3 regions of the Variovorax defluvii genome follow, and region 3 is predicted to be linked to each of the others. Evidence: predicted binding sites of a transcription regulator. Region 3 holds the regulator's gene; each other region holds the start of a gene.
What was found. The regulator LexA, encoded in region 3, represses DNA repair genes until DNA is damaged. The targets are predictions, from matches to a motif close to ACTGTATNNNNATACAGT.

Region 1 (9,824 bases), on a different contig from region 3:
ACCGACTCATCAGAAGGTCGGCCAACAGATGGTACGCACGGCGGCAATGAAAACAATGATGTCGATCCAGACAATGTGACCAGCCCGACATTCGGAAGCCGGCAGTTTGCAGAGAAACTGTTCCCACTTCGACTGCACGTATTGAAAAAGCGCCCGCAACGTGAATTGCGAGCGCTTTTCTCCTTGGGCTTCGGGAGAGAAGGGGCTAGACCTGCGCCTTCAGCAGCTTGCCGAGTTCCGAGAAGTTGCGGGTGATCTTGAAGCCGCACTCTTCCATGATGGCGAGCTTGGCTTCTGCCGTGTCGGCACCGCCGGAGATCAGCGCGCCGGCGTGGCCCATGCGCTTGCCGGGAGGCGCCGTGACACCGGCGATGAAGCCGACCACCGGCTTCTTCATGTTGGCCTTGCACCAGCGGGCAGCGTCGGCTTCGTCGGGGCCGCCGATCTCGCCGATCATGATCACGGCATCGGTGTCGGGATCGTCGTTGAAGGCCTTCATCACGTCGATGTGCTTGAGGCCGTTGATCGGGTCACCGCCGATGCCCACGGCACTCGACTGGCCCAGGCCGATCTCGGTGAGCTGCGCCACGGCTTCGTAGGTCAGCGTGCCGGAGCGGCTGACCACGCCGATGCGACCCTTGCGGTGGATGTGGCCGGGCATGATGCCGATCTTGATCTCGTCGGGCGTTATCAGGCCGGGGCAGTTCGGGCCGAGCAGCAGGGTTTCCTTGCCGCCGGCGGCGACCTTGGCCTTCATCTTGTTGCGCACCTCGAGCATGTCACGCACCGGGATGCCCTCGGTGATGCAAATGGCGAGGTCGAGGTCGGCCTCGGCGGCTTCCCAGATGGCGGCGGCGGCACCCGCCGGCGGCACGTAGATCACGGACACCGTGGCGCCGGTCTGCTGGGCGGCTTCCTTCACGGAACCGAAGATCGGGATGTTGAAGATCGACTCGCCGGCCTTTTTCGGATTCACGCCGGCCACGAAGCAGTTCTTGCCGTTCGCGTATTCCTGGCACTTCTCGGTGTGGAACTGGCCGGTCTTGCCGGTGATGCCCTGGGTGATGACTTTGGTGTCTTTGTTGATGTAGATCGACATGACGTTCTTTCCTTAGGCCTTGCTCACAGCCGCCACGACCTTCTGAGCCGCTTCCGCCATGGTGTCCGCGCTGATGATCGGCAGGCCGGATTCGGCCAGCAGCTTCTTGCCCTCGGCTTCGTTGGTGCCCTTCATGCGCACCACCAGCGGCACTTGCAGGTTGACCGCCTTGCAGGCCGCGATCACACCGGTGGCGATGGTGTCGCACTTCATGATGCCGCCGAAGATGTTGACCAGGATGGCCTTCACGTTCTTGTTCTTCAGCATGATCTTGAAGGCCTCGGTCACCTTCTCGGGGGTGGCGCCACCCCCCACGTCGAGGAAGTTGGCCGGCTCGCCGCCGAACAGCTTGATGGTGTCCATGGTGGCCATCGCGAGGCCGGCACCATTGACCAGGCAGCCGATGTTGCCGTCGAGGCTGATATAGGCCAGGTCGAACTTGCTGGCTTCGATTTCTGCCGGGTCTTCCTCGTCGAGATCGCGCAGGGCCACGATTTCGGGGTGGCGATACAGCGCGTTGGAATCGAAGTTGAACTTGGCGTCCAGGGCGACGATGTTGCCCTTGCTGTCGCGGTTGAGCGGGTTGATCTCCACCAGAGACGCATCGGTCTCCATGTAGCAGGTGTAGATCTTCTTGAAGACGTCCACGGCCTGGGCGGTCGAATCGGCCGGGATGCCGATGCCGTCGGCGATCTGCTTGGCCTGGGCGTCGGTCAAGCCTTCTTTCGGGTCGGCGTAGACGGTGATGATCTTCTCGGGCGTCTTGTGCGCCACTTCCTCGATGTCCATGCCGCCTTCGCTCGAGGCGATGAAGGCCACCTTCTGCGTCGCGCGGTCGGTCACGGCCGAGACGTAGTATTCCTTCTGGATGTCGGCGCCGTCCTCGATGTAGAGGCGGCGGACCTTCTGGCCTTCGGGGCCGGTCTGGTGCGTCTTGAGTTGCATGCCGAGAATTTCGGCGGCCAGCTTCTTGACGTCGTCGATGCTCTTGGCGACCTTGACGCCGCCGCCCTTGCCGCGGCCACCCGCGTGAATCTGGGCCTTGACCACCCATACGGGGCCGCCGAGTTTCTGGGCGGCCTCGACCGCCTCCTGAACCGTGTATGCCGGAATGCCTCGCGGCACAGGCACACCGAACTTGGCAAGAATTTCCTTGCCTTGGTACTCGTGAATCTTCATGAGGGTGTCTCTCGGGGAACGAGGTTGGAGAACGGGAGTCGGGAGTTGCCCTCGGGCCACGGCGCTCGGCGGGCCGGGCGAAGGACAGCCGGGAACTGTATCATGGTGCGCCGCACCAACGGAAACCGGAGTACCGTTCTGCGGAATCCCGTAGTTTCGTCCTAACGCCCTCCCCCGGCAAATCCGAGGCTTCCAACATGCCCCAGGTCTTCATCGACGGCGAGGCCGGCACCACCGGCCTCCAGATCCGCGAGCGGCTGCAGACCATCCCGCAGGTCGAACTCGTGAGCATCGCGCCCGAACTGCGAAAAGATGTGAACGCCAAGCGCGCCCTGATGGCCCAGGTCGACCTCGTCGTGCTCTGCCTGCACGACGACGCGGCGCGCGAGTCGGTGGCCCTGATCGACCAGCTCGACGGCCATCGCCCCAAGATCATCGACGCCTCGACGGCGCATCGCACTGCCGAGGGCTGGGTCTTCGGCTTCCCAGAACTGGCCGCCGGCCAGAAGGAGGCCGTGGCCAAGGCTTCGCGCGTTGCCAACCCCGGCTGTTACGCCACCGGCGCCATCGCGATCGTCCGCCCGCTGGTGGATGCCGGGCTGCTGCCGGCCGACCATCCCATCGCCCTGCCCTCCGTCAGCGGCTACTCGGGCGGCGGGCGCACCATGATCGAAGCCTACGAGAGCGGCAAGGCGCCGCTGTTCGAGACCTACGCCCTGGGCCTGAAGCACAAGCACATCCCCGAGATCATGAAGTACACCGGCCTCACCCGCCGGCCGGTGTTCATCCCGTCCGTGGGCAACTTCAAGCAAGGCATGCTGGTCCAGTTGCCGCTGCACCTGGACGACCTGCCCGGCCGCCCGAAGGCGGGGGACCTGCAGGAAGCCTTGGCGGCGCACTACGCGAAGAGCAACACGCCGGAGCAGTTCGTGAAGGTGCTGCCGCCCACCGAGGACGGCAAGCTCGACGCCCTCGCCCTCAACGACACCAACAACCTCGAGATCCGAGTGTTCCCGAACGAGGACCATCGCCACGCGGTGGTCATCGCCCGCCTGGATAACCTCGGCAAGGGCGCCAGCGGCGCGGCGGTGCAGAACCTCAAGCTGATGCTGGGCCTGTAGGCTACGGCTCGTTCATTCGTCCGGCTCGTCGCGCAGCACCCGTGCGACGACGCTGCCGGCGAAACCGCGCGCCAGCATGAAGCGCACCTGTTTCGCCTTTTCCCCCGCGTCCTGGGGCGGTGTGCCGAAGCGCCGGCGCCAGACCTCGCGTGCGCGCTCGAGTTCTGTTTCCGCCAGGCCGGCCACCGCCTCGGCCACCCGCTCGGGGGCAATGCCTTTGTGCAGCAGTTCCTGCCGCACCCGCGCCGCGCCGTGGCGCGCCGCGCGCTGGTGCAGCACAGACTGCACCACCCTCGCCTCGTTGATGAAGTTCTTGGCGGCCAGCTCGTCGAGCGCGCGCGCCAGGCTGCCGGGCTCTTCCTCGTAGCGGGCCAGCTTGCGCTCGAGTTCGCTGCGCGAGTGCTCGCGCTGGCTGAGCAGGCGCAGCGCCCGGCCCTTCAGTGAAGGCGCGCCGGAAGCCATCACCGGCCGATCACTTGTCGGCTGCGGCCGCCTCGCCCGGCTCGGGCAGTGCGGGGATGCCCAGCGACTCGCGCACCCTGTTCTCGATCTCGCGTGCCAGCGCCGTGTTCTCGCGCAGGAACTCGCGCGCGTTGTCGCGGCCTTGCCCGATCTTCTCGCCGTTGTAGGCGTACCAGGCGCCCGACTTGTCGAGGATCTTGGCGGTCACGCCCATGTCGATGATCTCGCCCTCGCGGCTGATGCCCTCGCCGAACAGGATGTCGAACTCGGCCGTCTTGAAGGGTGGCGAGACCTTGTTCTTCACCACCTTGACCCGCGTCTCGTTGCCGATCGCCTCGTCGCCCTTCTTGATGGTGCCGATGCGGCGGATGTCCAGGCGCACCGAGGCGTAGAACTTCAGCGCATTGCCGCCGGTGGTGGTTTCGGGCGAGCCGAACATCACGCCGATCTTCATGCGAATCTGGTTGATGAAGATGACCATGCAGTTGGTCTTCTTGATGGTGGCGGTGAGCTTGCGCAGCGCCTGGCTCATCAGGCGGGCCTGCAGGCCGGGCAGCGCGTCGCCCATTTCGCCCTCGATTTCGGCCTTGGGCGTGAGCGCGGCGACCGAGTCGACCACGATCAGGTCGACCGCGCCCGAACGCACCAGCGAATCGACGATTTCCAGCGCCTGCTCGCCGGTGTCGGGCTGGCTGATCAGGAGGTCGGAGAGGTTGACGCCCAGCTTCTGCGCGTACTGCACGTCCAGCGCGTGTTCGGCGTCGACGAAGGCGCAGGTGCCGGCCTGGCGCTGCATCTCGGCGATGACCTGCAGCGTGAGCGTGGTTTTGCCCGAGGATTCCGGGCCGTAGATCTCGATCACGCGGCCGCGCGGCAGGCCGCCGACCCCGAGGGCGATGTCCAGGCCCAGCGAGCCGGTGGAGACGACCTGGATGTCCTCCAGGGCCTCGCCCTCCCCGAGACGCATGATCGTGCCCTTGCCGAACTGCTTCTCGATCTGGGCCAGCGCGGCCTGCAAGGCCTTGGCTTTTTCGGTGTTGGTGCCGATGCTGGAGCCCTTGACGACTGCGTCCATGTGGAAATCTCCTTGAGGATCAATGAGTTGTTGAGGATTTCACTCAGGCTGCTTTTAACAACAGCCTGGATGCTTGAACAGTAGTGTAGGGGTTGATTCCATCGCGCCAAGCTCTTTTTTGGTCAGCTTGACTTACTATCGGTGCCGAATGACCGACACGGTATTTCCGATCGACCCCGATGCCTGGCGCCAGACCCACCTGGGCCGCCTGCTCGGCCACGCCATGCGCCGCTTTGACGAGCGCGTGCTGCAGCTGATGGCGCACGATGCCGACGTACCCCTGGCGCTGTCCAACCTGGCGGCGCGCGCGCACGTCAGCGCCGCCCACATCCACATCACCCGCCACCTGTCGCGCCAGGGCTCGCGCCTGACCGAACTCGCCGACAGCGCCGGCATGACCAAGCAGGCCATGGGCAAACTGGTCGACCAGTGCGAGGCCTGGGGCCTGGTGACGCGCGGGCCCGACGACCGCGACGCCCGGGCCCGGCAGGTGATGTTCACGGCCGACGGGCTGGCCTGGCTGGAAGCCTTCCGCAAGGCGGTGGCGCAGGCCGAGCGCGAGTTCCGCGCCAGCGTCGGCGACGAGGTCGCCACGGTGGTTTCCATCGGGCTCGAGGCCTATGCCGCAGCCTAGAATCCTTCGAAAACAACGGCCCGGCGGCCCGCGCAAAGCCGCCATGTCTGGAGACGCGGCATGCGAATACTCATAGCGGAAGACGACCAGGTGCTGGCCGATGCACTGCTGCGCAGCCTGCGCACTTCCGGCTCGGCGGTGGACCACGTCGCCACCGGCTCGCAGGCCGATGCCGCGCTGATGACCAACAGCGAGTTCGACCTCCTGATCCTCGACCTGGGCCTGCCCAACATGCACGGCCTGGAGATCCTCAAGCGCCTGCGCGCCCGCGGCTCGCAGATGCCGGTGCTGGTGCTGACGGCCGCCGACAGCGTCGAGGAGCGGGTGAAGGGCCTGGACTACGGCGCCGACGACTACATGGCCAAGCCCTTCTCGCTGCAGGAGCTGGAGGCGCGGGTGCGCGCTCTCACGCGGCGCGGCATGGGCGCCACCAGCAACGCGATCAAGCACGGCCCGCTGGTCTACGACCAGGCTGGCAAGGTGGCCACCATCGACGGCAAGATGATCGAGCTCTCGGCACGCGAGCTGGGCCTGCTGGAGGTGCTGCTGCAGCGGGCCGGCCGGCTGGTGAGCAAGGACCAGCTGGTCGAGCGCCTGTGCGAATGGGGCGAGGAGGTCAGCCTCAACGCGATCGAGGTGTACATCCACCGCCTGCGCAAGAAAATCGAAAAGGGGCCGATCCACATCGCGACCGTGCGCGGGCTGGGATACTGCCTCGAGAAGATCCCCTGATCCGCGACTCACTCTGGCCGGGCGCTCGGTGAAACTCTTCCAGCGCGCGCAGCGCTCCCTCTTCGGCGAGATCCTCGATTGGATGCTCACGCCGCTCCTGCTGCTGGTGCCGGTGAGCATCGGCGTGACCTGGCTCGTCGCCCAGGGCATCGCCAACGCCCCATTCGACCGCACACTCGAATACAACATCCAGGCGCTGGCCCGGCTGGTAGAGCTCAAGGGCGGCGACGAGCCCTTCGTGCTGCCGCCGCCGGCGCACGAGATCATGCGCGCGCACGACGCGGACCATGTGTACTTCCAGCTTCTGGACGGCGACGGCCGGCTGCTGGCCGGCGAGCGCGACCTGCCGCAACCGAACACCGACGAGCCGCCGGCTGCCGGCGTGGTCTACCTGCACAACGGCGCTATCCACGGCCAGCCGGTGCGCGTGGCCTCGCTGTGGATCGCCGGCCCCACGCCCGAATCACCGCCGGCCCTGCTGCAACTGGCCGAGACGCGCGAGAAGCAGTCGGTGCTGGCCGGCGAGATCATCAAGGGCGTGCTGTTGCCGCAGTTCGCGATCCTGCCGCTGGCGGTGCTGCTGATCTGGCTGGCCCTGGTGCGCGGCATCAAGCCGCTGTCTGTGATCGAGGCCCGCATTCGCGAGCGCCGTCCGGGCGATCTGAGCCCGCTGGACGAGTCCTCCGTGCCGCTGGAGGTGGTGCCCCTGGTGCTGTCGGTCAACGACCTGCTGAACAAGCTGAGCGAATCCATCGGGACACAGAAACGCTTCCTGGCCGACGCGGCGCACCAGCTCAAGACGCCGCTGGCGGGCCTGCGCATGCAGGCCGACCTGGCCCAGCGCGAGGGTGCCGACGCCGCCGAGCTCAAGCAGTCGCTCAAGCAGATCGGGCGCGCGAGCGTGCGGGCGACCCACACGGTCAACCAATTGCTGTCCCTGGCCCGAGCCGAGGGGAGCGGCGCGGCCATCGCCCGTCAATCCTGCGACCTGGCGAAGCTCACCATCGAGGTGGTGCGAGAGGCAGTGCCGCGTGCCATCGAGAAGCGCGTCGACCTCGGCTACGACGGCGCCGAGCCGGGCGCGCCGGGCGTGGCGCTCGAAGGCAACCCCACGCTGTTGAAGGAGCTGGTGCGCAACCTGGTGGACAACGCGCTCAACTACACGCCGTCCACGCCCGAGCGGCCCGGCGTGATCACCGCGCGCGTGCTGGGCGACCCCTTCGGCCGCATCATCGTGCTGCAGGTGGAGGACAACGGCCCGGGCATCCCGGAGAGCGAGCGCGAGCTGGTCTTCGAGCCTTTCTACCGCGTGCTCGGCAACGAGGCCGATGGCTCCGGCCTGGGCCTGCCGATCGTGTTGGAGATCGCGCGCAAACATCGTGCGACGGTGCACCTGGAGGACGCCCACCCGGGCCAGCGCCCGCCGGGCGCACGCTTCAGCCTGCGCTTCGATGCGAACGGGCAGGACGCAGCGGACTGAGGGCGCGCCTCAGGGCCTGGACGCTTCGTCGTCCTTCAGGATCGTCAGCAGTTGCGGCCGGATCTGCTGCGTCAACCGCTCCGGCTCCCCCTGGCTCATTTGCGCAGGCACGGTGCCGAACATGGCGAGCCCGCCGCGCGACCAGGCGAAGTACAGCACGTTGGCCACGAGGAGCAGGATGACGAGTGCGCGCAGCGGCATGTGCTCAGGTCGCGGCGCGCGGGCGCACGCTCACTTCGGCGCTGGTGATGTTCTTCATGCCTGACGCCGTGCGCACCAGCAGCTCGCCGCCCCAGCCGACACCCTCGCAGTGGCCGAGGGTGCCGTCGCTGAGTTGCACCTCGCGCCCGCGCAGCAGGTCCCGCCTGGCGAAGCGCTCGGCGAAGGGCACGAAGCCGCGGTCACCGAACAGCAGCACGTGCGACACCAGCGGCGGCACGATCTCGCGCAGCAGCTGGGGCGCCGTGGCCTCGGGCCGCCATTGCGCGATCCAGGCCGGCGGTGTGCTCATGCCGGTGCCTTCGGGGGCTCCAATGTTGATGCCGATGCCGATCACCAAGTAGCGCTCGGCGCTGCCATCCTGGGGCAGGGCGGTTTCGATCAGGATGCCGCCGAGCTTGCGCTCCTCGACCCACAGGTCGTTGGGCCACTTGAGTGCGACCTTCGCCATGTTCGGCGCGTCCAGGCTTTCCGCCACGCTGACACCCACCGCGAGCGACAGCCCCGACCAGTCCCGCGGCATCAGCGGCAGGCCCAGTGAAAAGGTGAGGGAGGCCGGCTCCTGCTCGGCCTGAGAGCTCTGCCAGGCCCGGCCCATGCGCCCCCGGCCCGCCGTCTGCCGCTTGGCGACCAGCAGCACCGGCTGCGTGCGGCCGTCGCGGGCGCGGCGCATCAGCTCGCTGCTGGTCGAGTCGATCTCGTCCACCACCTCGACCGCCAGGCCGGGCAGCAGCGGGGCCACGGCGGCGGCGATCTGCGCTTCGAACCAGGGGTCGGCCATGGTCAGTGCCTGCCGTTCAGCTTGGCTTTCCCGGCCTTCCTGGCCTTCTTGGCTTTCTTCGCCTTCTTCTTTTTCTTCTTGTCGTTCTTGTCCTCCCCGGCCGCGAGCAGCGTGCCCCGGCACTGCTCCGAACCACACCAGCAGGGGAACTCGGCCTTGAGTTTCTTGGTCAGTGGCTCGTCGATGATGAGGCCGTAGTCGTAGTTCAACTCCTCGCCGGCGGCGATGTTGCGCAGCGCCTTGATGAAGACCCGCCCGTTCTGCTCGTCGGCCTCGCAGTTGGGGTCGCAGGAGTGGTTGATCCAGCGTGACGCATTGCCGTTGACGCCGCCGTCGATCACGCGCTCGTCATCGATATGGAAGTAGAAGGTGTGGTTGGGCTGGGACGGATCGTGCGGGTGCCGCCGCAGGGCTTCCTCCCAGGTGATCAGCTCGCCCTTGTACTCGATCAGCGTCTCGCCCTCGGCGATGTCCTGCAGGGCGAACACGCCGTTGCCGTGGACGCCCGAGCGCCGGGTCTGGATGCGGCGACCGCCGGTTGTGGGGGATTTGGTTGCCATCGCCGAAGTCTGTTAGTTTGAATACATGTACGCATGCGCGTGCGCGTGCGCACGCGAGAAGCCGCAGATTGTAGGGGTGGCTCCCGCGCTTGCGCACGGGGAGGGGCCGCAGCCCGCTCTCGGCCCGATACGAGGAACGATTGATGAAGACTTTGGTGATTGCAGAGAAGCCGTCGGTGGCCCAGGACATCGTCCGTGCCCTCACGCCGGTGGCCGGCAAGTTCGAAAAGCACGAGGAGCACTTCGAGAACGAGAAGTACATCGTGACCAGCGCCGTGGGCCACCTGGTGGAGATCCAGGCGCCGGAAGAGTTCGACGTGAAGCGGGGCAAGTGGAGCTTCGCCAACCTGCCGGTCATTCCGCCGCGCTTCGACCTCAAGCCGGTCGACAAGACCAAGACCCGCCTCAATGCCGTGGTCAAGCAGGCCCGCCGCAAGGACGTGGGCGAGCTCGTCAACGCCTGCGACGCGGGCCGCGAGGGC
Region 2 (9,824 bases), on a different contig from region 3:
CAACCACTACAGCTTCACCTACACGCACAAGTACAACTGGATCGTGCTGCTGCTGATCATGCTCGGCGGCGCGGCGATCCGGCAGTTCTTCGTGGTGCGGCACCGCTTCAAGCTGGGCAATGCGGGCAACCCGCTGCCCTATGCGATGGTCGGCGTGGTCGTGCTGGGCCTGTCGATCGTCTGGATGCGCCCCGAGCCGGCGGCTGCCCCGGTGGCCAGCGCGGCCGCCGCGCAGAAGGTGGCCTTCGGCGACGTCAAGAAGGTGCTGGAGCAGCGCTGCTACATGTGCCACGGCGCGCAGGTGCAGATGAAGAACGTGCGGCTGGACACGCCCGAGCAGGTGGCTGCGCACGCGCAAGCCGTCTACCAGCAGGCGGTGGTCACGAAGATCATGCCGATGAACAACTCGACCGGCATGACGGATGCCGAGCGGGCGCTGCTCTCGAAGTGGTTCCAAGAGGGCGCCAAGACCAACTAGCGGGACCGGCGGCACGCGGCGCGTGGACAATCGGGCCCCCCGGAGACTGAAAGCACATGAACGCATCCCAAGTCCTGCCCGATCCGCGCACCGCACCCCGCGACTTCCTTCGGTATCTGTATGGCGTCGCCGTCGAACGCGCGCTGCCCCTGGCCAGCATGGGGCCGCACCTGCCCGAACCGCCCAAGGGCCGCACGCTGGTGCTGGGTGCCGGCAAGGCTGGCGGCTCGATGGCGCAGGCGCTCGAAGCCCTGTGGCCGGCCGACGCGCCGCTGTCGGGCCTGGTGGTCACGCGCTACGACCACATCCCGCCGCGGCCCGAGGGCCTGGCGAAGCGCATCGAGATCGTGGAAGCCGCCCACCCGGTGCCGGACGCAGCGGGCCTGAAGGCCGCCGAGCGCATCCTCGCACTCACGCAAGGCCTGACAGCGGACGACCTGGTGCTGTGCCTGATCTCCGGCGGCGGCTCGGCGCTGCTCACGCTGCCCGCGGAAGGCCTGACGCTGGCCGACAAGCAGCGCATCAACAAGCAACTGCTCGAATCGGGCGCGCACATCGGGGAGATGAACTGCGTGCGCAAGCACCTGTCGCGCATCAAGGGCGGCCGGCTTGCGGCCGCCTGCGGGCCCGCGAAGGTGGTGACGCTGACCATCAGCGACGTGCCGGGCGACGACCCCGCCGTGATCGCCAGCGGCCCCACGGTGCCCGATGCGAGCACCTGCGCCGATGCGCTGGCGATCCTCGACCGCTACGGCATCGAGGTGCCGGCGCCGGTGCGCGCAGGCCTGGAGAACGGCGCGCTGGAAACACCCAAGCCCGAAGACCCGGTGTTCAAGGGCCACGAGGTGCATCTCATCGCCACGCCGCAGCAGTCGCTCGAGGCCGCGGCCGCGGCCGCGCGCGCGTCGGGCATCGAGGCCCATGTTCTGAGCGACGAGATGGAAGGCGAGTCGCGCGAAGTGGGCAAGGTCCACGGCGCGCTGGCCCGTGCGGTCGCGCTGCGCGGTGCGCCCTTCGCGAAGCCCTGCGTGATTCTTTCGGGCGGCGAGACCACCGTCACCATCCGCCCGCGGCAGCCCGGCCAGGCCAAGGGGCGGGGCGGGCGCGCCGGTGAATTCTGCCTGGGGCTGGCCGGTGCGCTGGCCGGGCAGGCCAAGGTGTGGGCGCTCGCGGCCGACACCGACGGCATCGACGGCGTGGAAGACAACGCGGGCGCCTTCGTCACGCCCGACACTCTGGCGCGGGCAGAGGCGGCGGGACGCAAGCTGGCTGATCACCTGGATCGCAATGATGCGTATGGCTACTTCGATGCGATCGGGGATCTTTGCGTGACCGGCCCGACGCACACCAACGTCAACGATTTCAGGGCGCTGCTGGTGCTGTAGCTGCGGCCTTGTCTCTCCATCCCGCGGCGGCGGGGGGTGCGTAGCTCGATGCTCCATTGGCATGGAGAACCATGAATCGGTGGAATAGACTTCGGCGCCTTCAACCATGGGAGAGATCAACGATGCGAATACTCCATCGCGCCGGCCTGGCGCTGGCATTCATGGCGGCCGCCGCTGCCGCGCCCGCGCAACAACAACAGACCATCGTCACGATCGTCAAGGTCAGCGGCATCCCCTGGTTCGAGCGAATGGAGGAGGGCGTCAAGGCCTTCGAAGAATCCTCGCCGGGCGTGAGCACCCGCCAGGTGGGACCGGCGGAAGCTGTGGCAGCGCCACAAGTCAAGCTGATCGAGGAAGTGATGGCGCGCCGGGCCGATGCCATCGCCATCGTGCCGACGGATCCGGCGGCCATCGAAGAAGTCGCCGGGCGCGCCCTGCGCAGCGGCATCGTCGTGGTGACCCACGAGGCTGACAACCAGAAAAACACCTTGGCCGACATCGAGGCTTTCGACAACGCCGCCTTCGGTGCCAGCTTGAACGAACGCATGGCCCAGTGCATGGGCCGCACGGGCAAATGGACGTCCTTCGTGGGTACGCGCGGCAGCCGGACCCACGTGCAGTGGGCCGAGGGCGGCGCCGCCAATGCCCGCAAGCACGCCGGCATGGTGCTGGTGGATGCCCTGAACGAATCCCACGACGACGCGGACAAGGCCTATGAAAGGGCCAAGGCCGTCCTGAAGAAGCACCCCGACATCAAGGGCTTCCAGGGCTCGGCGTCGAGCGACGTCATCGGTATCGGCCGCGCCATCGAAGAGGCCGGGCTGCAGGGAAAGACCTGCGTCTACGGCACGGGCCTGCCCAGCCGCACCGCCAAGCTGCTCGAATCCGGCGCCGTGAAGGGGATCGGTTTCTGGGACCCGAAGAACGCCGGCCTGGCGATGAACAGGGTCGCGAAGCTGCTGCTGGACAAGAAGCCCATCACCGACGGGATGGATCTCGGCGTGCCGGGCTACGGCAAGGTGACCGTCACGAAAGGCGCCGGCCTTGGCGTGGTGATCACCGGCAAGGCCGATGTGATCGCCGACAAGGCCACCTACAGGGCCTATCCCTTCTGAGAAGAATTTCGTCGTCGCTGTCACATCCGGCGTTCACGGTACGTCTTCAAGGTGATGGGCAGCCGGGTGAAGATGCCGCTGTCCTCGATCCCAACGAACCAAAGGACCGTCATGAAAGTCGTGATCATCGGGGGCAGCGGCCTCATCGGAAAAAAGTTGTCGGCCCTGCTCCGGCTGGCCGGCCATGAAGTGGTATCGGCCTCGCCATCGTCCGGCGTCAATGCCGTGACGGGGGAGGGCCTGGACCAGGCGCTGGCGGGGGCGCAGGTGGTGGTCGACGTCAGCAACTCGCCTTCCTTCGAGGACGAGGCGGTGATGCGCTTCTTCCAGGACTCGACCCGCAACCTGCTGGCTTCAGCCGCCCGGGCCGGCGTGGGTCACCTGGTGGCGCTGTCGGTCGTGGGCGCCGACCGGCATCCGGACAACGGCTACCTGAGCGCCAAGGCCGCGCAGGAATCGCTGATCCGGGGCGGCGGCGTGCCCTACACGCTGCTGCGGGCGACGCAGTTCTTCGAGTTCCTGCTGCCCATCGCCGATGCGGGCACCCGCGGGTCGACCGTGCGCGTGTCTTCGGCCGTGTTCCAGCCCGTGGCGGCCGACGACGTCGCGGCGGCGCTCGCCGACATCGTGGGGCAGGCGCCGCTGAATGGCACGTGCGAAGTGGGCGGCCCTGAGCGCGCCGGGCTGGACGTGCTGGTGCGGCGGGTGCTCCAGGCCCGCAAGGATGCGCGGACGGTGGAAGGCGATGCCGACGAACCCTATTTCGGCTCGCGGATCGGCGACGATTCGCTGGCGGCGGGCGACAAGGCCAGGATCGGCCGCATCTCCCTCGGCAGTTGGCTGGCGGCGCAGGCGGTGGGGGACACGATGGCGATCGGCGAATAGCGTTGCCGATGAACATCAAGGCCCACGAGCTGCCCGCGATGCAGGGATGATCGCGGCGGCGAAGCTGGAGCCCGACGAGATCGACCGGCTCGACGCGGAGTTCTGAAGCGCTGCCGAGGGTCGGCGCTCAGAGCTCGGCGGCGAAGTCGCGCAACTCGCGCGGCGGCCGGCCCAGCCACGCGGCCAGCGGCGCGCTGTCCGCGACGTTGTCCTGCTCCAGCATGACGCGGGTGTCGGTGCACCAGGGCAGGCCGGGAGCGAAGTCGCCGATGCGTGCGCTCAGCACGCCCATCCACGCTGGCAGGCGCAGCAGGCGTGCCGGGTGCGCACCGCTTGAGCGGCCCGCGCGGCGCGCGTTGCGCAGCGTGGCGATCAGTTCGGCCAGCGTCATCGCGCGTGCGCCGCCGAATTCGATGACGCCACGGTAGGGCGAGGCCGGATCGGCCAGCGCCGCCACGGCACGGGCCAGGTCCTCGACGTACACCGGCTGAAGCCGGGCGTCGAGGGCCGAGCCCGGCATCGCCAGGACCGGCAGCATGGCCAGGGTGCGGAACAACCGGGCCGCGTCGCCGCCCGCGCCCAGCACCACCGACGGCCGCAGCGCGATCCAGGAAGGGCCGTCGGCGGGCAGCGCCTGCAGCACGGCCTCGGCGGCGCGCTTGGTGCGCGCGTACTGCGTGGGGTTGTCCTGCTCGCTGCGGCCGATGCCCAGGGCCGAAATCTGCACGATGCGGCGCACGCCAACCTGGGCGCAGGCCTGGAAGAGCGCGGCCGGCGTCGCGGTGTGCACGGCCTCCATCGGTCGGCGTGCGCTGTCGCGCAGCACGCCGACCGCGTTGACGACCACGTCGACGCCAGTCAGCCGCGGTGCCCAGGCCGCGACGTCGGTGTCGCGCGAGAAGTCGATGGGCACGTGGGGGAGGTCGGTTCGCAGCCGCTTGGCGCTGCCACAGCTCACGCGGTAGCCGGCCATCAGCAGGGCGGCGGCGATGCGGCTGCCGATGAAGCCGTTGGCGCCGCAGACCAGGGCGTGCAGGGGCGTGCTCATGGGTCGTCTGCCCTTCTCGATGTTTCACGGTCACTTTCCCCCTGGAGTATGGGAGTCCGTGCAGACTTTGGCGATCGGTGAAATACTGTATATTCATACAGATGCAAGAGGCGCGCCCATGACCGATGCCTTCATTCCCCTCCACGTCATCAAGGGCCGCGGCGCGGCCACGCGGCTCGCGCACCGCTTCGAGCGCGAAGTGCGCGACGCCTACGACGACGGCTGGGGCACGCTCGAAGAAGGCGTTGCCGAGGCCGAAGGCCTGCAGCCGCTGCAGACCGAGGTCCGCTTCGAGGACGTCAAGTCGGTGCTCGGCGGCAACGAGTCGCCCGACATCTACTTCGATCGCTCCATCAACCCCTACCGCGGCTGCGAGCATGGCTGCATCTACTGCTTCGCGCGGCCCACGCACAGCTACCTCAACCTCTCGCCTGGGCTGGACTTCGAGACCAGGCTCATCGCCAAGCGCAACATCGTCGAGGTGCTGCGCGCGGAACTCGGGCGCCGCAACTACCGGCCCAACCAGATCGCGATCGGCACCGCGACCGACTGCTACCAGCCGATCGAACGCGAGCTGCGCCTCACCCGCTCGGTGATCGAGCTGCTGAGCGAGGTGCGACACCCCTTCGGCCTGGTCACCAAGTCCAGCGCCGTGGAGCGCGACCTGGACCTGATCGCGCCCATGGCAGCCGCGAAGCTGGCCGCGGTGTACGTGACCATCACCACGCTCGATGGCGAACTCGCGCGCAAGCTGGAGCCGCGCGCCGCCGCGCCGCATCGGCGGCTGCGTACGGTGCGCACGCTGGCGGAGGCGGGCGTGCCGGTGGGCGTCAGCGTGGCGCCGCAGATCCCCTTCGTCACGGAAGACATGGAGCAGGTGCTCGAAGCCGCCTGGGAGGCCGGCGCGCGCAGCGCCTTCTACACCGTGATCCGCCTGCCCTGGGAAGTGGCGCCGCTCTTCAAGCAGTGGCTGGCGCTGCATTACCCGCAGCGGGCCGACCGGATCATGGCGCGCATTCGCGAGATGCGCGGCGGCAAGGACTACGACGCCGACTTCGGCACGCGCATGACCGGCACCGGCCTGTGGGCCGAGCTGATCCGCCAGCGCTTCGAGAAGGCGACGCGGCGCATCGGCTTCAACCGCGAGCGCATCGCGCTCGACCTCAGCGCATTCCGGCCACCCGGCGCAGCGGGGCAGGGCAGTCTGTTCTGACGTCCGCGCCGGCGCTTCGGGATTCGACGCCGCACCAGTCCCCGCCCAGCGCCTTGACCAGGAACACCGCGACCAGCAGGCGCTGGCCCTGCAACTGCGCGGCCTGGCGCTCGACCGTGAGCAGCGACTGCTGGGCGCTGATCACGTCCAGGTAGGTCGAGGCGCCGCCCTCGTAGCGCGCGGTCGCCATGTCGAGCACGCGGCGGGCCGAGGCGACGGCGGCCTGCGACTGGGACACCGCCCGGTCCAATGCGGCCAGGCCGCTGATGCCGTCCTCGGCCTCCTGCATGGCAGTGAGCACCACGCGGCGGTAGCTGGCCACCGAGGCGGCGTGGCCGGCCTGCGCGAAATCCACGTTGGCGCGGATGCGACCGCCGTCGAACAGGACCTGCGTGGCCGACACGCCGACGGACCACAGCAGGCTGGGCGCATCGAACAGGCTCTCGATCATGCGGCTGTCGACGCCGATGACGGGCGCCAGCATGACGCTGGGGTAAAAAGCCGCGCGTGCCACGCCGATCTGCGCGTTGGCCGCGGCCATGGCGCGCTCGGCGGCCGCGACGTCGGGGCGCCGCTCCAGCACCTCGGACGGCACGCCCAGCGGAATCGGCGGTGGCGTGATCGGCCGCAGATCCGGCGCCAGCGTGAAGCTGGGCGCGGGGGTGCCGGTGAGCGTGGCGATCGCATGCTCGTATTGCGCGCGCTGCCGTCGCACCACGTCGACTTGTGCCAGGGTGCTGTCCAGCAGCGCCTGCTGCTGCGCAACGTCCAGGCCGGAGACGGCGCCGAGCTCGTGGCGCGCGCTCACCAGTTCCAGCGCACGGCGCTGCAGCGCGATGGAGCGCGACAGGACGTCCAGCTCGGTATCCGTGGCGCGCAGGTTGAAGTAGGCCGAGGCCAGGTCGGCCGTCAGCAACAGCCGCGTGTTCTCCAGGTCGGCCGCCGCCTGTGCGGCGCTGGCGGTCGCGCCTTCGACCGAGCGCTGCACGCGGCCCGCGAGATCGATCTCGTAGCTGGCGTTGAGCGAAAGCGCGAAGTCGTTCTGAACCGTCGAGAAGTTCTGCGCCGCGTAGTTGGTGAGCGGGCGGTTGGCGGAGATCTTCAGCCGCGAGGCGCGCGCCCCCAGCCCGAGCTGCGGATAGCGGGCGGCATCGGCCGCGGCCAGCGTAGCGCGCGCCTGGGCGAGCCGCGCACCGGCCAGTTCGAGCGTGGGGCTGTTGGCGAGGGCCTGCTGCTGCAGCCGGTCGAGCCCCGCGTCGCCGAAGCGCCGCCACCACGGGCCCTTGGCCTCGGCATCGGCGGGGGTGGCCTCGCGCCAGGGTTGTTCGACCTGCCAGCTCACCGGCACGTCGACCGTCGGCTTCTGGTAGTCGGGGCCGGCCGCGCAGGCTGCGAGCAACAGCAGCGCGGCAGCTGCCGCGCCACGCATGCTCACGCGGGCTCCTTGGCGACCGACACGATGTCGCCCTCGGCCAGCGAGTCCGAGGGATTGAGCACCAGCCGGTCGGTGGGCCCGATGCCCTCGAGCACCTCCACGGTCTCACCGTAGTTGCGCCCCAAGCGCACCGTGCGCAGCCGCACGCGGCCCTCGGCGTCCACCATCGCCACCCGGGTGCCGTCGCCGCGGAACAGCAGTGCATTGGCCGGGATGCTCAGCGCGCCGGTGGCCGCCAGGGGCAGCGAGACCTGCACGTAGGCGCCCGGCAGCAGCAGGCCCTCGCGGTTCGGCAGGGTCACCTCGACCTGCATCATCCGCGTCGCGGTGTCGATGGCGCCCGAGGTGCGCGCCACCTCGCCGCTGAAGCGCTGGCCGCGCAGCTCGGCCTGCGTGACCACCACCGGCTGCCCGGCCTTGACCAGCTGCGCATAGGCCTGCGGCACGTTGATGTACACGCGCAGAGGATCCGTCTGCGCGAGCAGGAAGAGGGGGCGGCTGCCGCCGGCGTCGATCAGGTCGCCCACGTCCACGTTGCGCCGGGTGATCACGCCGTCGAAGGGCGCGACGATGCGCTTGAAGCCCTCGGTCTGGCGCAGCCGCTGCACGTTGGCATCGGCCGCCGCCAGGTTGGCGGTGGCCTGGGCCAGGCTGCTGCGGCGCTCGTCCAGGTCCTGCTGCGACACCACGTCCTTCTTGCGCAGGTTCTCCCAGCGCGCCACCGTGCTCTTCGCCAGCTCCAGGCTGGATGCCGTCTGCTGGCGCGCGGCGATGGCCTGCGAGAGCTGCTGGTCGATTTCCGGCGTTTCGATCTCGGCCAGCAGTTCTCCCTTCTTGACCCGGCTGCCGATGTCGCGGGTCCAGCGCTTGAGGTAGCCGCTGGCGCGCGCCGAGATCGGCGCCTGCACGAAGCCCTGCAGCGTGCCCGGCAGCGCCAGCGTCTGGCCGGCAGCCGCCGCCTGGGGCAGGGCGGTCTTCACGTACTGTCTGGCGAGTTCGGTCGACGAGGCCTGGAGCTCCCGCGCATTGGCCATGCGCACGGCCACCGTGCGTGCCGCACCCACGGCCAGCAGCACGGCGACCACGATCACGCCGATGCGCGCGCGGCGCACGATCTGGCGCCGCCGCAGCAGCTCGTGGTGCTCGCCGCCTTCGTCCTCGATCGGGTGGATGGCCAGTCCCGCGTGGCGTTGTTCCGTCATGTCGTCAACTCTCCTGCGGCGCGGCGCCTCCCGGCGGGGAGGGCGGCACCGGCGATGCGGTGGCGCGCGCGGCCCTGCGATGGGCCAGGCGGCCGTGGATGCCGGCATACACGGCCGGCACGAAGAACAGGGTGGACACGGTCGCGAACAGCAGCCCGCCGATGACCGCGCGGCCCAGCGGCGCGTTCTGCTCGGCGCCTTCGCCCAGGCCCAGCGCCATCGGGATCATGCCGATGATCATCGCCAGGGCCGTCATGAGCACCGGCCGGATGCGGGTGGCCCCGGCTTCCAGCGCGGCAGACAACGGCGGCACGCCGGCCGCCAGCCGCTCGCGCGCGAAGGCGACCAGCAGGATGCTGTTGGCGGTGGCCACGCCCATCGTCATGATCGCGCCGGTGAGCGCCGGCACGCTGAGCGTGGTGCCGGTGAGGAACAGCATCCAGGCGATGCCGGCCAGCGCCGCCGGCAGGGCGGTGATGATGATCGCGGCGTCCAGCCAGGACTGGAAGGTCACCACGATCAGCAGGTAGACCAGCACGATCGCCATCGCCAGCCCCACGCCGAGACCGACGAAGGAGGTCTGCATGGTCTCCACCTGGCCGCGGATGGCGACCTGGCTGCCGCGCGAGAGCTTGGGCCGCATCTCGTCCACCAGGGTCTTCACCTTCGCCGCCACGCTGGCGAGGTCGGTGCCCTGCACGCTGACGTACACGTCGATCACCGGCGCGATGTTGTAGCGCGAGAACACCGCCGGCGCGCGCCCGGGCTGCGCCTCCACCAGGTTGCCCAGAAGCTGCGGCGGCGCGGCCGCGGGGCCGGGTGCGCCGACCGGGATGTTGAGCAGCGAATCCAGCGAATCGACCTTGTACTGCGGTGTCTGCACCGCGACGTTGTAAACCACCCCGTTCTGTGGGTTCAGCCAGAAGGCCGGCTGGGTCTGCGAACTGCCCGACAGCGCGATGAGCACGTTCTGCCCCACGTTCTGTGCGGTGAGGCCGACCTGCTGCAGCCGCGTGCGGTCCATCTGCAGGTTGAGGCCGGGGCCGTCCAGGCGCTGGTGCAC
Region 3 (9,824 bases):
CTCGAGATCGACGTGCCTTTCGCGGACATCATCGAGCGCATGAGCGGGCGCCGCTCGCACCCGGCATCGGGCCGTACCTACCACATCAAGTTCAATCCGTCGAAGGTCGACGGCAAGGACGACGTCACCGGCGAGGATCTGATTCAGCGCGAGGACGACAAGGAAGAGACGGTCCGTCACCGCCTCGAGGTCTACAGCCGGCAGACTCGGCCGCTGGTCGACTACTACGCCGCCTGGGCCGAGGCGGAACCAGAGGCCGCGCCGAAGTACCGCGCCATCAGCGGCGTCGGCACGGTCGAGGAAATCACCCAGCGCGCCTTCGCCGCCCTGGCGAGCTGAGCTGATCAGGCCGGGCTGGAACGCAGCCCGTAGGCCTTGCCATCCACGAACAGATATTCGACGCGCATCACCGCATCCTTCTCTTCCTTGTGCGTGAAGCCCACCGCGGACACGGTGGTACCGGGCTTGACCTCGGCAAGCTTCCAGGCCTCCAGGCGTGTCAACGGCGCCAGTTCGAGCTCCCATTGCCGCTCGCTGCGCCTGGGCAGTTCGGCGCGGGCCAGCAGGCCTGCCCCATCGACAGGCGCGCTCTGTGCCGGCAGTGTGCGCTTCGCGAGGTCGGCAGGCACCTTGAGGCCGGGCGGCACCTCGATCACCAGCTCGGCATGCGGGTTCTGCCATTTAGTGCGCACGACCCTGCCCTCGAGATAGACGGGACGGTCCTGGTCGAAACTGCTCCAGCCATGGTGCGCCCAGGCAAGGCGGCTCGCGAGCGGCAGGGATGCGGCAACAGCGAGGATTCGGCGACGCTTCATGGGGATGGCTCCTTCATCTTTTCATTCAGTACGCGATCCAGCGGCCGCAGAACACGACGGCCAACCAGATCGCAGTAGACATCAGCATTTGTATCCGCGCCAGCGCATCGAGCTTCCGCAGGGAGGCGCGGGCATGAAACCACCCGGCATTGAAGCCCGCCGCCACCAGCAGCCCCATCTTGATCACGAAGGCACGATTGGCCAGCAGCTCGGTTGGCTGGGTGGCGAACATCATTGCGCCGCTGGCGGCAGCCAACCCGAAGCCGGTGAGCGCGATCGACAGCGACAAGCTGGCCATCGCAGCCACCGGCAACATGGCTGCGCGGCCGAACACCCGCATTTCGAGCGCGACCAGATTGCCGAGCAGTAGCGCGATGCCGACGATGTGCACGACCTCCAGCGAGGGATAGACCCAGGCGTGCGACTGAAGCGCTGAGAACATGCGCTCTGCCGCTCAGGAAGTGCCGACCCCGGAAGCCATCAGTTCCAGTATCAGGGCGATGCGCGCCTTGACCGGCGTCAGCCCGCCTGCATCGCGAAGCGCCGCGCCCGGCGTCGGAAGGATACGACCCTGCATGCAGCGGGTGGCCCGCACCACCATGATCCCCGCGCCCTGCGCCTGCAAGGCTGCCGCTTCCAGCGCCTCGTGGAGCGTGCCGTTGCCGGTCGCCGCAAGGACCAGGCCCTGCACGGCGTCTTCATCGCCAGCCGCCCGCTGAGCGACCAGTGCGCGGATGACGCCGCCGCCCGCCTCCGCGTGGCTCAGCAGGATCTCCACGCGCGGCCAGCGCGCCGCACGTGCCATTCGTTCGAAGGCTTGCCGTGCCGGATCAGGCGGCGAGAAGGGCCAGGGGCGAAGTGCGCGCAACACGCCCTCCTCCACGTACGCCACCGGCCCGGCATCGCCAGAAGAAAAGGCATCGATTCGATAGGTGTGAATCTTCTGCACGTCGAAGGCACTGTGGACTTGTCCAGCGCAGACCACCGTCACGCCCCGTGCCTCGGGGCTGAGGGCGACGGCCATCGCGTCCCGCACGTTCTGCGGTCCATCCGGCGTCAGCGCGGTTGCGGGCCGCATCGCGCAGGTCACGACGACGGGCTTGGCGGGCGCCAGCACCGATTGCAGGAAGAACGCGGTTTCTTCCAGCGTGTCGGTGCCGTGGGTAATCACCAGCCCTGCCACGTCGGGCTCAGCCAGCCAATGGGCGCAGCGTTCGGCCAGCCGGCGCCAGATCGGGAAGCTCATGTCCTTGCTGTCGACCTGCGCCACCTGCTCGGTCTGGACCGCCGCACCCGGCGGTGCCTCGATGCCCTCCAGCAACTCGGTCACGCCGACCTGGCCGGCGGTGTACCCGATGTTGTCTCTCGCCGACGCCGCGCGGCCGGCGATCGTGCCGCCCGTGCCCAGGACGATCACGCGGCGTTTGCTTTCTCTCGTCGAATCTGCCATCGCTTGCCAAAGTCCCGAAAACTGGTTAAAAATACAGATACTGGATGTTCAACCAGTATCGCAGGAGCCCCCATGCAGTTCGCCGCCAAGCTTACCGCCCGCCAGCAACAGATTCTGGACCTGATCCAAAGCGCCATCGCCCGTACCGGCGCACCGCCCACGCGTGCCGAAATCGCGGCGGAGTTGGGCTTCAAGTCTGCCAACGCCGCCGAAGAGCATCTCCAGGCGCTGGCCCGCAAGGGCGTGATCGAGCTGGTGAGCGGCACCTCTCGCGGCATCCGCCTCAAGGGCGATGCGCTGCGCTCGCTGAACGAATCGCGCAACAACCAGTACTCGCTCTCGCTGCCAGGCATGGCCCAGCTCGCGCTGCCGCTCATCGGCCGCGTCGCTGCCGGCTCGCCGATCCTGGCGCAGGAACATGTCGATCAGACCTACTACGTCGAGAACACGCTCTTCCAGCGCCAGCCCGACTATCTGCTCAAAGTACGCGGCATGTCCATGCGCGACGCCGGCATCATGGATGGCGACCTGCTCGCCGTGCAGGCCACCAAGGAGGCGCGAAACGGGCAGATCATCGTGGCCCGCCTGGGCGACGAGGTCACGGTCAAGCGCCTCAAGCGCAACAAGCAGGTCATCGAGCTTCACGCCGAGAACCCCGATTACCCCACCATCATCGTCCAGCCCGGCGAGCCTTTCGAGATTGAAGGCCTGGCCGTGGGCTTGATCCGCAACACGATGCTGATGTAGCACCGAAATGGCGAGGTGCACCCTGCACCTTGCAGCCACGGCCGCGACAGGTGGCGGGCGTATGGCCGAAGGGCCATCACCCTGCCGTGGCCGTCATTTAGCAATCCTGCCTGTGTTCAATCCCTGACTACATGGAGTTCACATGGGAATCGCTCTGCTCAGCTTCGCCGACCTGTTCGTGCCACTGCAATCGCTGGCCACCCGCTGGATGAAGCCGCGCCGCGCGCGCAAGTCGGTGCTCCGCTACGTGGGCATCCGGCCCAGTTGCGCGGTGCGGCCGGGCGCGCCGGTAGCCTCTCGCCAGGCCACTGCGCCTCGCACCCTGCGCGTGGTTCGCACGGTCGACGCCCAGCCCAGCGGCCAAGGCACGGGGCGGGTCCTGATCTCCGGCCGTATGGCGGATGTCTGCGCCGAGCTGGACCGTCTCGTGGCCCTGGAGGCCGCGGGCACGAGCCCGAGCGCCGGCCGGCTGCATTGAGCCTGCGTCCAGCCCAACCGTCCGCTCGCGGCCCACGCGGCCCACGCGGCACGCGCTGTACGCGCTGTACGCGCTGCACGCGCCGTTCACTTGGCCCGCGCAGCCCACTCGGCGTGTTGAGTTAACCCACGGGCATCCTGCGGCTCTGGCTGCCAGGCGCAGGCTCATGGATGGTGCGAGGCACAATGGCACGCCATGAACATCGTGATCCTCGACGACTACCAGGATGCAGTGCGCAAACTGCGCTGCGCATCCAAACTCGATGCGTATGCGGCCAAGGTCTATACCAACACCGTGAAGGGGATCGGGCAACTGTCCGTTCGACTCAAGGACGCCGACGTGATCGTGCTGATCCGCGAGCGCACCCAGATCACTCGCCAGTTGATCGAGAAACTGCCCAGACTCAAGCTCATCTCGCAGACCGGCCGCGCCGGGCAGCACATCGACATCAATGCCTGTACCGAGTACGGCGTGGCAGTCGCCGAAGGCACCGGCTCGCCGCTCGCGCCCGCCGAGCTGACCTGGGCGCTGATCATGGCGGCCATGCGTCGGCTGCCGCAGTACATCAGCAATCTCAAGCACGGCGCCTGGCAGCAATCGGGCCTCAAATCGGCCTCGATGCCGCCCAACTTCGGCCTCGGCTCGGTGCTCAAGGGCAAGACGCTCTGCATTTGGGGCTATGGCCGCATCGGCCAGCTGGTGGCGCGCTACGGGCAGGCCTTCGGCATGCAGGTCGTGATCTGGGGTCGCGAGGAAAGCTGTGCCCGCGCGCGGTCCGACGGCTTCCAGGTGGCGCCCAATCGCGAAGCCTTCTTCACCGCGGCCGACGTGCTCTCCGTCCATCTGCGGCTGACCGACGAAACCCGCGGCCTCGTGACGCTCGAGGACCTGTCCCGCATGAAGCCCTCCGCGCTCTTCGTCAACACCTCGCGCGCCGAGCTGGTCGAGCAGGATGCGCTACTCGCCGCACTCAATCGCGGCCGACCCGGCTTGGCGGCCATCGACGTGTTCGAGAGCGAGCCGCCCCTGCAGGGCCACGCGCTGCTGCGGCTGGAGAACTGCATCTGCACGCCGCATATCGGCTATGTCGAGCAGGACAGCTACGAGATGTACTTCGGGCAGGCCTTCGACAATGTGGTGAGCTTCATCAAGGGCAATCCGACCAACATCGTCAATCCCGGCGCGTTGCAGGTGCGGCGTTGAAGCGCCGCGGCCTGCCCGGCCCCAGTGTGTTGCCGGCCGGCAATTTCCCGATGTTCAGCGCTTCTTGACCGGCTTCGGTGCGATCTCGGCCTCGGTCTGCGGGTCGAAGAGTTCGAAATCGATCACGTGCGGATCGGCCGAGGGTGGCGGCGGCGGCTTGGGTGTCTCGATTGGCGCTCGCATGGTCTCGAAGGCCGTCCGGTCGAAGTCTTCCAGGTCGAGGTTGATGTCGGGCTGTACGTGAACCGAGTCGCGGCCCGGCACATCGGCCGGTGCCGAGGCCGGCAGTTCGGGCGACAGAACGGTCTCGTGGTCCAGCGTTTCGTCGATGACGCCATAGAGCGATGGTGGCAGTGTCGGCCCGGCGTCAATGGGCTCGGGCGGGCGCTCGGGCTCGATCGGCGCGGGGGCCGTCGGCATCTGGTCGTGCCCGAAGGTGTCGACGAAGGACTGCGGCGTGACCGGCGCAGGTGCAGTGCTGTCCGGGTCGATCACTTCCTTGGCCACTGAATAGAGCAGGAGCAGTTCCTGGTAGGCGGCCAGGTCGAAGGGCTCGTCCTCGTGCATGCCCGGCTTGCGGAAGATCAGTTCCTCGATCAATGCCAGGGTGCCGGGCGCCGGCCATTGCGCCTCGATGCGTGCCAGGGCGCTGCGGTAATGTTCCAGGCCCTTGCCCGTCTGATTGAACTCGTCGAAGGCCGGCACGGCGGCATTGAAGGCGCGCTCGAACTCCTCCGACAGGCGCGCGTAGTCTTCCCTGCGGTCCAGCGAATGGTAGATGCGCAGCAAGTCCAGGTAGGCCAGCGCGCTGGTACCGGGGTTGCTGGCGATGTGCTCGCGCAAGACGGCGATCGCCTGGTCATGCTGGCCCAGCGAGAGGAAGAAGTCGGACTGCTGCTGGACGTCGTAAAGCTCTTCGGTGTTCACCGGCCGCACGGGTATGCCATCGGGCGTGCGCGCAGGCGGAGGCACGGCCTCTTCTTCGTCTTCCTCCTCTTCGGCCACCAGGCCGGCGAAAGTGCTGGTGCCGAAGTTGGTGGCGTTCGCACTGCTGCCGCGGCCGGCCTTTCCGGCCAGGTCGTTATCGAGTTCGCCGAAGCTGTCGGGACGGGTCGGCCCTTCTTCGCTCGCGGCCGCGGGTTCCCGCCACCAGGCCGGCTCGGCGCGCCGGGCGGCCAGGCGCCACAGCATCAGAATCGCGATCAGCGCGAGCAGCAGCAAGCCGATCAGCGCGTAGACCAGCGGGTTGCTGTAGCGGCTTTCCCGCGCCTGGGCGAGTTCGGTGCGCAATTCCAGGAGGACGCGCTGGTTCTGTGCCGTCTGTTCGCGCAGGGTGGCCAGCGTCGCCTCGAGGGCCTTGATCCGCTCGCTCTCGACCTGGGATTCGCGCGGTGCCGCGCCGGCTTCGCCACCGAGCGCGCGCCAGTCCGCTGCGGCAGCGGCGCGGCGGGCCGGGTCCTCCGTCGCGGGCATGGCCAATTGCGTCGTCGTCTTGAGGCCAGGCTGGGCCACAGGCGCGGGCTCCAGCGCCTCGAGTTGAAGGCGGGGAGCACCGGCCGCCGTCTCGCGACGAGGCGGCGCGGGGGCGGCAGTCTGTGGTGCCGGCGTGCGCGGTGTGCTGGCGCGCGCAGCCGGCGATTGCACCGGACTTCGGGGCGCAGGTGCCGGTGCAGCGCTGCGCCGCGGCGGCGCGGATTCGGCATCCTGCGCCGATGCGCGCGGCACGGGCGCCGCCTGCCGCCGGACCGGCGCGCCGCCTTCGCCGTCGAACGAAGCGCCCGAACCTGAGGCTGCCGAACCTGCGGTTCTGCCTTGCGGCGCACGCACAGCCGCAGGGGCCTGCGCCTGCGCAATGATCGGCAGGGAGGACTGCGCTGGCACATCTGCCAGCAAGACGTAGCTGCGCGTCAGGCGCATCTCGCAACCGGCACGCACGCTCACGTTGACCACCGGCTCGTCGACACTGGCGGAGGACCGGATGCGAATCCGCGAATTGGCCGGGTTGGCCCCGGGCTCGAGCGAGACCCTCAGGCTGCCGTTCGGCATCGGGACCTCGCCCTGCACGACCTCGGCCTCGAGGCACAGCGAGCCACCGGCCTCGGCGGCGTCCAGTGCAAGCGGGATCACCACGTCCAGCGGCTTGCCGATCCAGACGGCACCCTGCGGGCGCCCGATGGTCAAGGCAGACGATTCAATCGCGAACCCGATAAAGAACAGGGCCGCAGCCAAACGTGGTAGTTGCAAAATGACTAACGAGATGAGTATTCGAAAGTAGACATATTCTGGCATGCCCGAAAGCGTGCCTTTTTCACCGAGGGACAATTATCAAATGACTGTGCAGTTTTCCAATGTAGGGATCGTCGGTGCAGGCGCCATGGGGCGCGGAATCGCTCAGATCGCGGCGCAGGCGGGGAGCGAGGTCTTCCTGCTCGACGCCTTCGAAGGAGCGGCCGCCCGCGGCCGCGATGCCATCCTCGCGCAATGGCGCAAATTGCTGGAGAGGGGCAAGCTGGACGAGGCGCGCTGCGAGATTCTGTCAGGTCGCCTCCACGTTGCCGACTCCATGCGGGCGCTGGCGGGTTGCGACCTCGTTGTCGAGGCGGTCGTGGAAGACATCGAGGTCAAGCGCAAGCTGTTCCGCGATCTCGAGGCAGTGGTGGCGCCCTCTGCCGTTCTCGCGACCAACACCTCCTCGCTCTCGGTCACCGCCATCGGCGCCGCCATGGCGAAGCCGGAGCGGATGGCCGGCTTCCATTTCTTCAACCCGGTCCCGTTGATGAAGGTGGTCGAGGTGGTGGCGGGCTTCAAAACCGACGCCGAGATCTGCCGCCGGCTCGCCAGCTTTGCGACCGAGATGGGCCATGCCGCCGTGCAGGCCAAGGATACGCCCGGCTTCATCGTCAACCATGCGGGCCGTGGCTATGGCACCGAGGCCCTGCGCGTCGCCGGCGAAGGCGTGGCCGACTTCGCCACCATCGACCGGATCCTCAAGGACCAGGCCGGTTTCCGCCTCGGACCTTTCGAATTGCTGGACCTGACGGCGCTCGACGTCTCCCACCCGGTGATGGAGTCGATCTACCGCCAGTACTACGACGAGCCGCGCTACCGGCCGAGCGTGATCACGGCGCAGCGGCTTGCCGCCGGAGCGCTTGGGCGCAAGACGGGCGAAGGCTTTTACCGCTATGTCGACGGCGCCCCCCAGATAGCCCCGGAGCCGTCCGCACCGGTGATCGAGGGCCATCCCTCGGTCTGGATCTCGCCCCGGGCCGCGCGGCGGCCGGAACTGCTGCGGCTCGTGCATGCACTGGGGGCTCAGCTCGAAAGCGGTGCGACGCCCTCCTCCGCGGCCCTGATCCTGGTCGCGCCGCTGGGCTTCGACGTCACCACCGTCGCCGCTGTCGACCGGCTGGACGCGACGCGCACGGTCGGCATCGACCTGATGGTGGATGACGCCGCCACCAAGCGCCGCGTACTGGCGACCAACCCGGCCACGCGACCGGACATGCGCGATGCCGCCCACGCGCTGTTCGCGCGCGACGGCAAGGCCGTCAGCGTGATCCGCGACAGCGCCGGCTTCGTCACGCAGCGGGTGATCGGCACCATCGTGAACATCGCGGCCGACATGTGCCAGCAGCGGGTCTGCACCCCGGCCGACCTCGACCTCGCGGTCAAGCTGGGCCTGGGCTATCCGCAGGGGCCGCTGGCGATGGGCGACCTGTACGGACCGACCAACGTCCTGGAAGTGCTGTTCAACATGCAGACCGTCTACGGCGACCCGCGTTACCGCCCCAGTCCCTGGTTGCGCCGCCGCGGCGCGCTGGGCTTGAGCCTGACCCATCCCGAAGAGTAGACACACCTCGACAGAGGCAAGGACGAAAAGAGCCGATCCGATGACCGCAGAACTCAAGAGCACGACCGAGGGCAGCACCATGGTGCTGACCCTGTCCAATCCCTCGCAGCGCAACGCGCTCGGGCCCGAGATGTACGCCGCAGGCGTCGAGGCGCTCAACGGCGCCGAGAACAACAGCGAGATCCGCAGCGTGGTGCTGGTGGGCGAAGGCACCTGGTTCTGTGCCGGGGGCTCCCTGCAACGCCTGCTTGGCAACCGCGAGCGCGAGCCTGCGGTGCAGGCCCAGAGCATCGACGCGCTGCACAACTGGATCGATTCGATCCGCACCTTCCCCAAACCGGTGATCGCGGCGGTCGAGGGTGCCGCGGCCGGTGCCGGGTTCTCCCTCGCCATGGCCTGCGACATGATCGTCGCGGCCCGCGACGCGGTGTTCGCGGCCTCCTACAGCAGCGTCGCGCTGTCGCCGGACGGCGGGCTGAGCTGGCACCTGGCGCAGATGCTGCCGCGCCAGATCGCGACCGAATGGCTGATGCTGGGCGGGCGCATCGAGGCCGCACGGCTGCACGCCCTCGGCGTGATCAACGAGCTCACCGAGAACGGGCAGGCCCTGGCGGCCGCGCTCGCACTGGCCGAGCGCCTGGGCGAACGCGCGCCCAACTCGCTGGCCAGCATCAAGGAGCTGCTGAGCGACGGCCGGGGTGCCACCCTCAGCGCGCAGCTCTCGCAGGAACGGGACCACTTCGTGCGCAACCTGCACCATCCCAACGCCGGCATCGGCATCAACGCTTTTCTGTCCAAGGAAAAGCCGCGCTTCGAGTAGCGCCGCGTCGCTCGGGCGACATGCCCGGACATTTCAGTCACGCACAGGACAGTCCATGGACGAGCCCATTCTTACCATCGAAGAACGAGAAGCGATCAATGGTGGTCGTTGGTTCTCTTCACTCTCACCTTCTCTGCGTCACGACATTCTTCGATGCACCTTCGTCAAGCGCTTCAAGGACGGCGACCTGATCGCGGCTCGCGGCGACCCGCCCGAGCAGTGGATCGCCTGTGCCAAGGGCGCGGTGCGGGTGAGTTCGACCGCAGTGTCGGGCAAGCAGGTGACACTGACCTACGTGGAGCCCGGGATCTGGTTCGGCGATATCGCGATGTTCGACGGGGACCGGCGCACGCACGACGCCTATGCGCATGGCGACACCACGATCGTCTGCGTGGCGCGGGCGGATTTCCAGAAGATCCTGGCCACGCACGTCGAGCTCTACGAAGCGTTGATGCGCTTGC

Region 1: the regulator LexA is predicted to act here: its motif matches at 5,001-5,018, upstream of recA (recombinase RecA).
Region 2: the regulator LexA is predicted to act here: its motif matches at 4,996-5,013, upstream of ABEA07_RS10790 (PA0069 family radical SAM protein).

Annotation. Positions count from the first base shown of each region.
Region 1 is NZ_BAABGJ010000081.1:600,312-610,135, forward strand. It holds gene sucD (succinate--CoA ligase subunit alpha) at 206-1,099, opposite strand; gene sucC (ADP-forming succinate--CoA ligase subunit beta) at 1,112-2,278, opposite strand; gene argC (N-acetyl-gamma-glutamyl-phosphate reductase) at 2,476-3,399, shown strand; gene recX (recombination regulator RecX) at 3,412-3,861, opposite strand; gene recA (recombinase RecA) at 3,872-4,936, opposite strand; gene ABEA07_RS28355 (MarR family winged helix-turn-helix transcriptional regulator) at 5,085-5,570, shown strand; gene ABEA07_RS28360 (response regulator) at 5,631-6,302, shown strand; gene ABEA07_RS28365 (sensor histidine kinase) at 6,331-7,782, shown strand; gene ABEA07_RS28370 (sporulation protein) at 7,792-7,983, opposite strand; gene ABEA07_RS28375 (biotin--[acetyl-CoA-carboxylase] ligase) at 7,988-8,782, opposite strand; gene ABEA07_RS28380 (SET domain-containing protein) at 8,785-9,342, opposite strand; gene ABEA07_RS28385 (DNA topoisomerase III) at 9,486-9,824, shown strand, end outside.
Region 2 is NZ_BAABGJ010000019.1:37,886-47,709, reverse strand. It holds gene ABEA07_RS10815 (urate hydroxylase PuuD) at 1-478, shown strand, start outside; gene ABEA07_RS10810 (glycerate kinase type-2 family protein) at 535-1,863, shown strand; gene ABEA07_RS10805 (substrate-binding domain-containing protein) at 1,986-2,978, shown strand; gene ABEA07_RS10800 (SDR family oxidoreductase) at 3,090-3,863, shown strand; gene ABEA07_RS10795 (NAD-dependent epimerase/dehydratase family protein) at 3,991-4,911, opposite strand; gene ABEA07_RS10790 (PA0069 family radical SAM protein) at 5,030-6,124, shown strand; gene ABEA07_RS10785 (efflux transporter outer membrane subunit) at 6,075-7,553, opposite strand; gene ABEA07_RS10780 (efflux RND transporter periplasmic adaptor subunit) at 7,556-8,761, opposite strand; gene ABEA07_RS10775 (efflux RND transporter permease subunit) at 8,766-9,824, opposite strand, start outside.
Region 3 is NZ_BAABGJ010000027.1:178,780-188,603, forward strand. It holds gene adk (adenylate kinase) at 1-339, shown strand, start outside; gene ABEA07_RS14650 (DUF6152 family protein) at 345-815, opposite strand; gene ABEA07_RS14655 (hypothetical protein) at 841-1,257, opposite strand; gene ABEA07_RS14660 (asparaginase) at 1,270-2,265, opposite strand; gene lexA (transcriptional repressor LexA) at 2,338-3,012, shown strand; gene ABEA07_RS14670 (hypothetical protein) at 3,155-3,490, shown strand; gene ABEA07_RS14675 (D-2-hydroxyacid dehydrogenase family protein) at 3,686-4,693, shown strand; gene ABEA07_RS14680 (type IV pilus assembly protein FimV) at 4,748-6,874, opposite strand; gene ABEA07_RS14685 (3-hydroxyacyl-CoA dehydrogenase) at 7,023-8,543, shown strand; gene ABEA07_RS14690 (oxepin-CoA hydrolase, alternative type) at 8,584-9,363, shown strand; gene ABEA07_RS14695 (Crp/Fnr family transcriptional regulator) at 9,419-9,824, shown strand, end outside.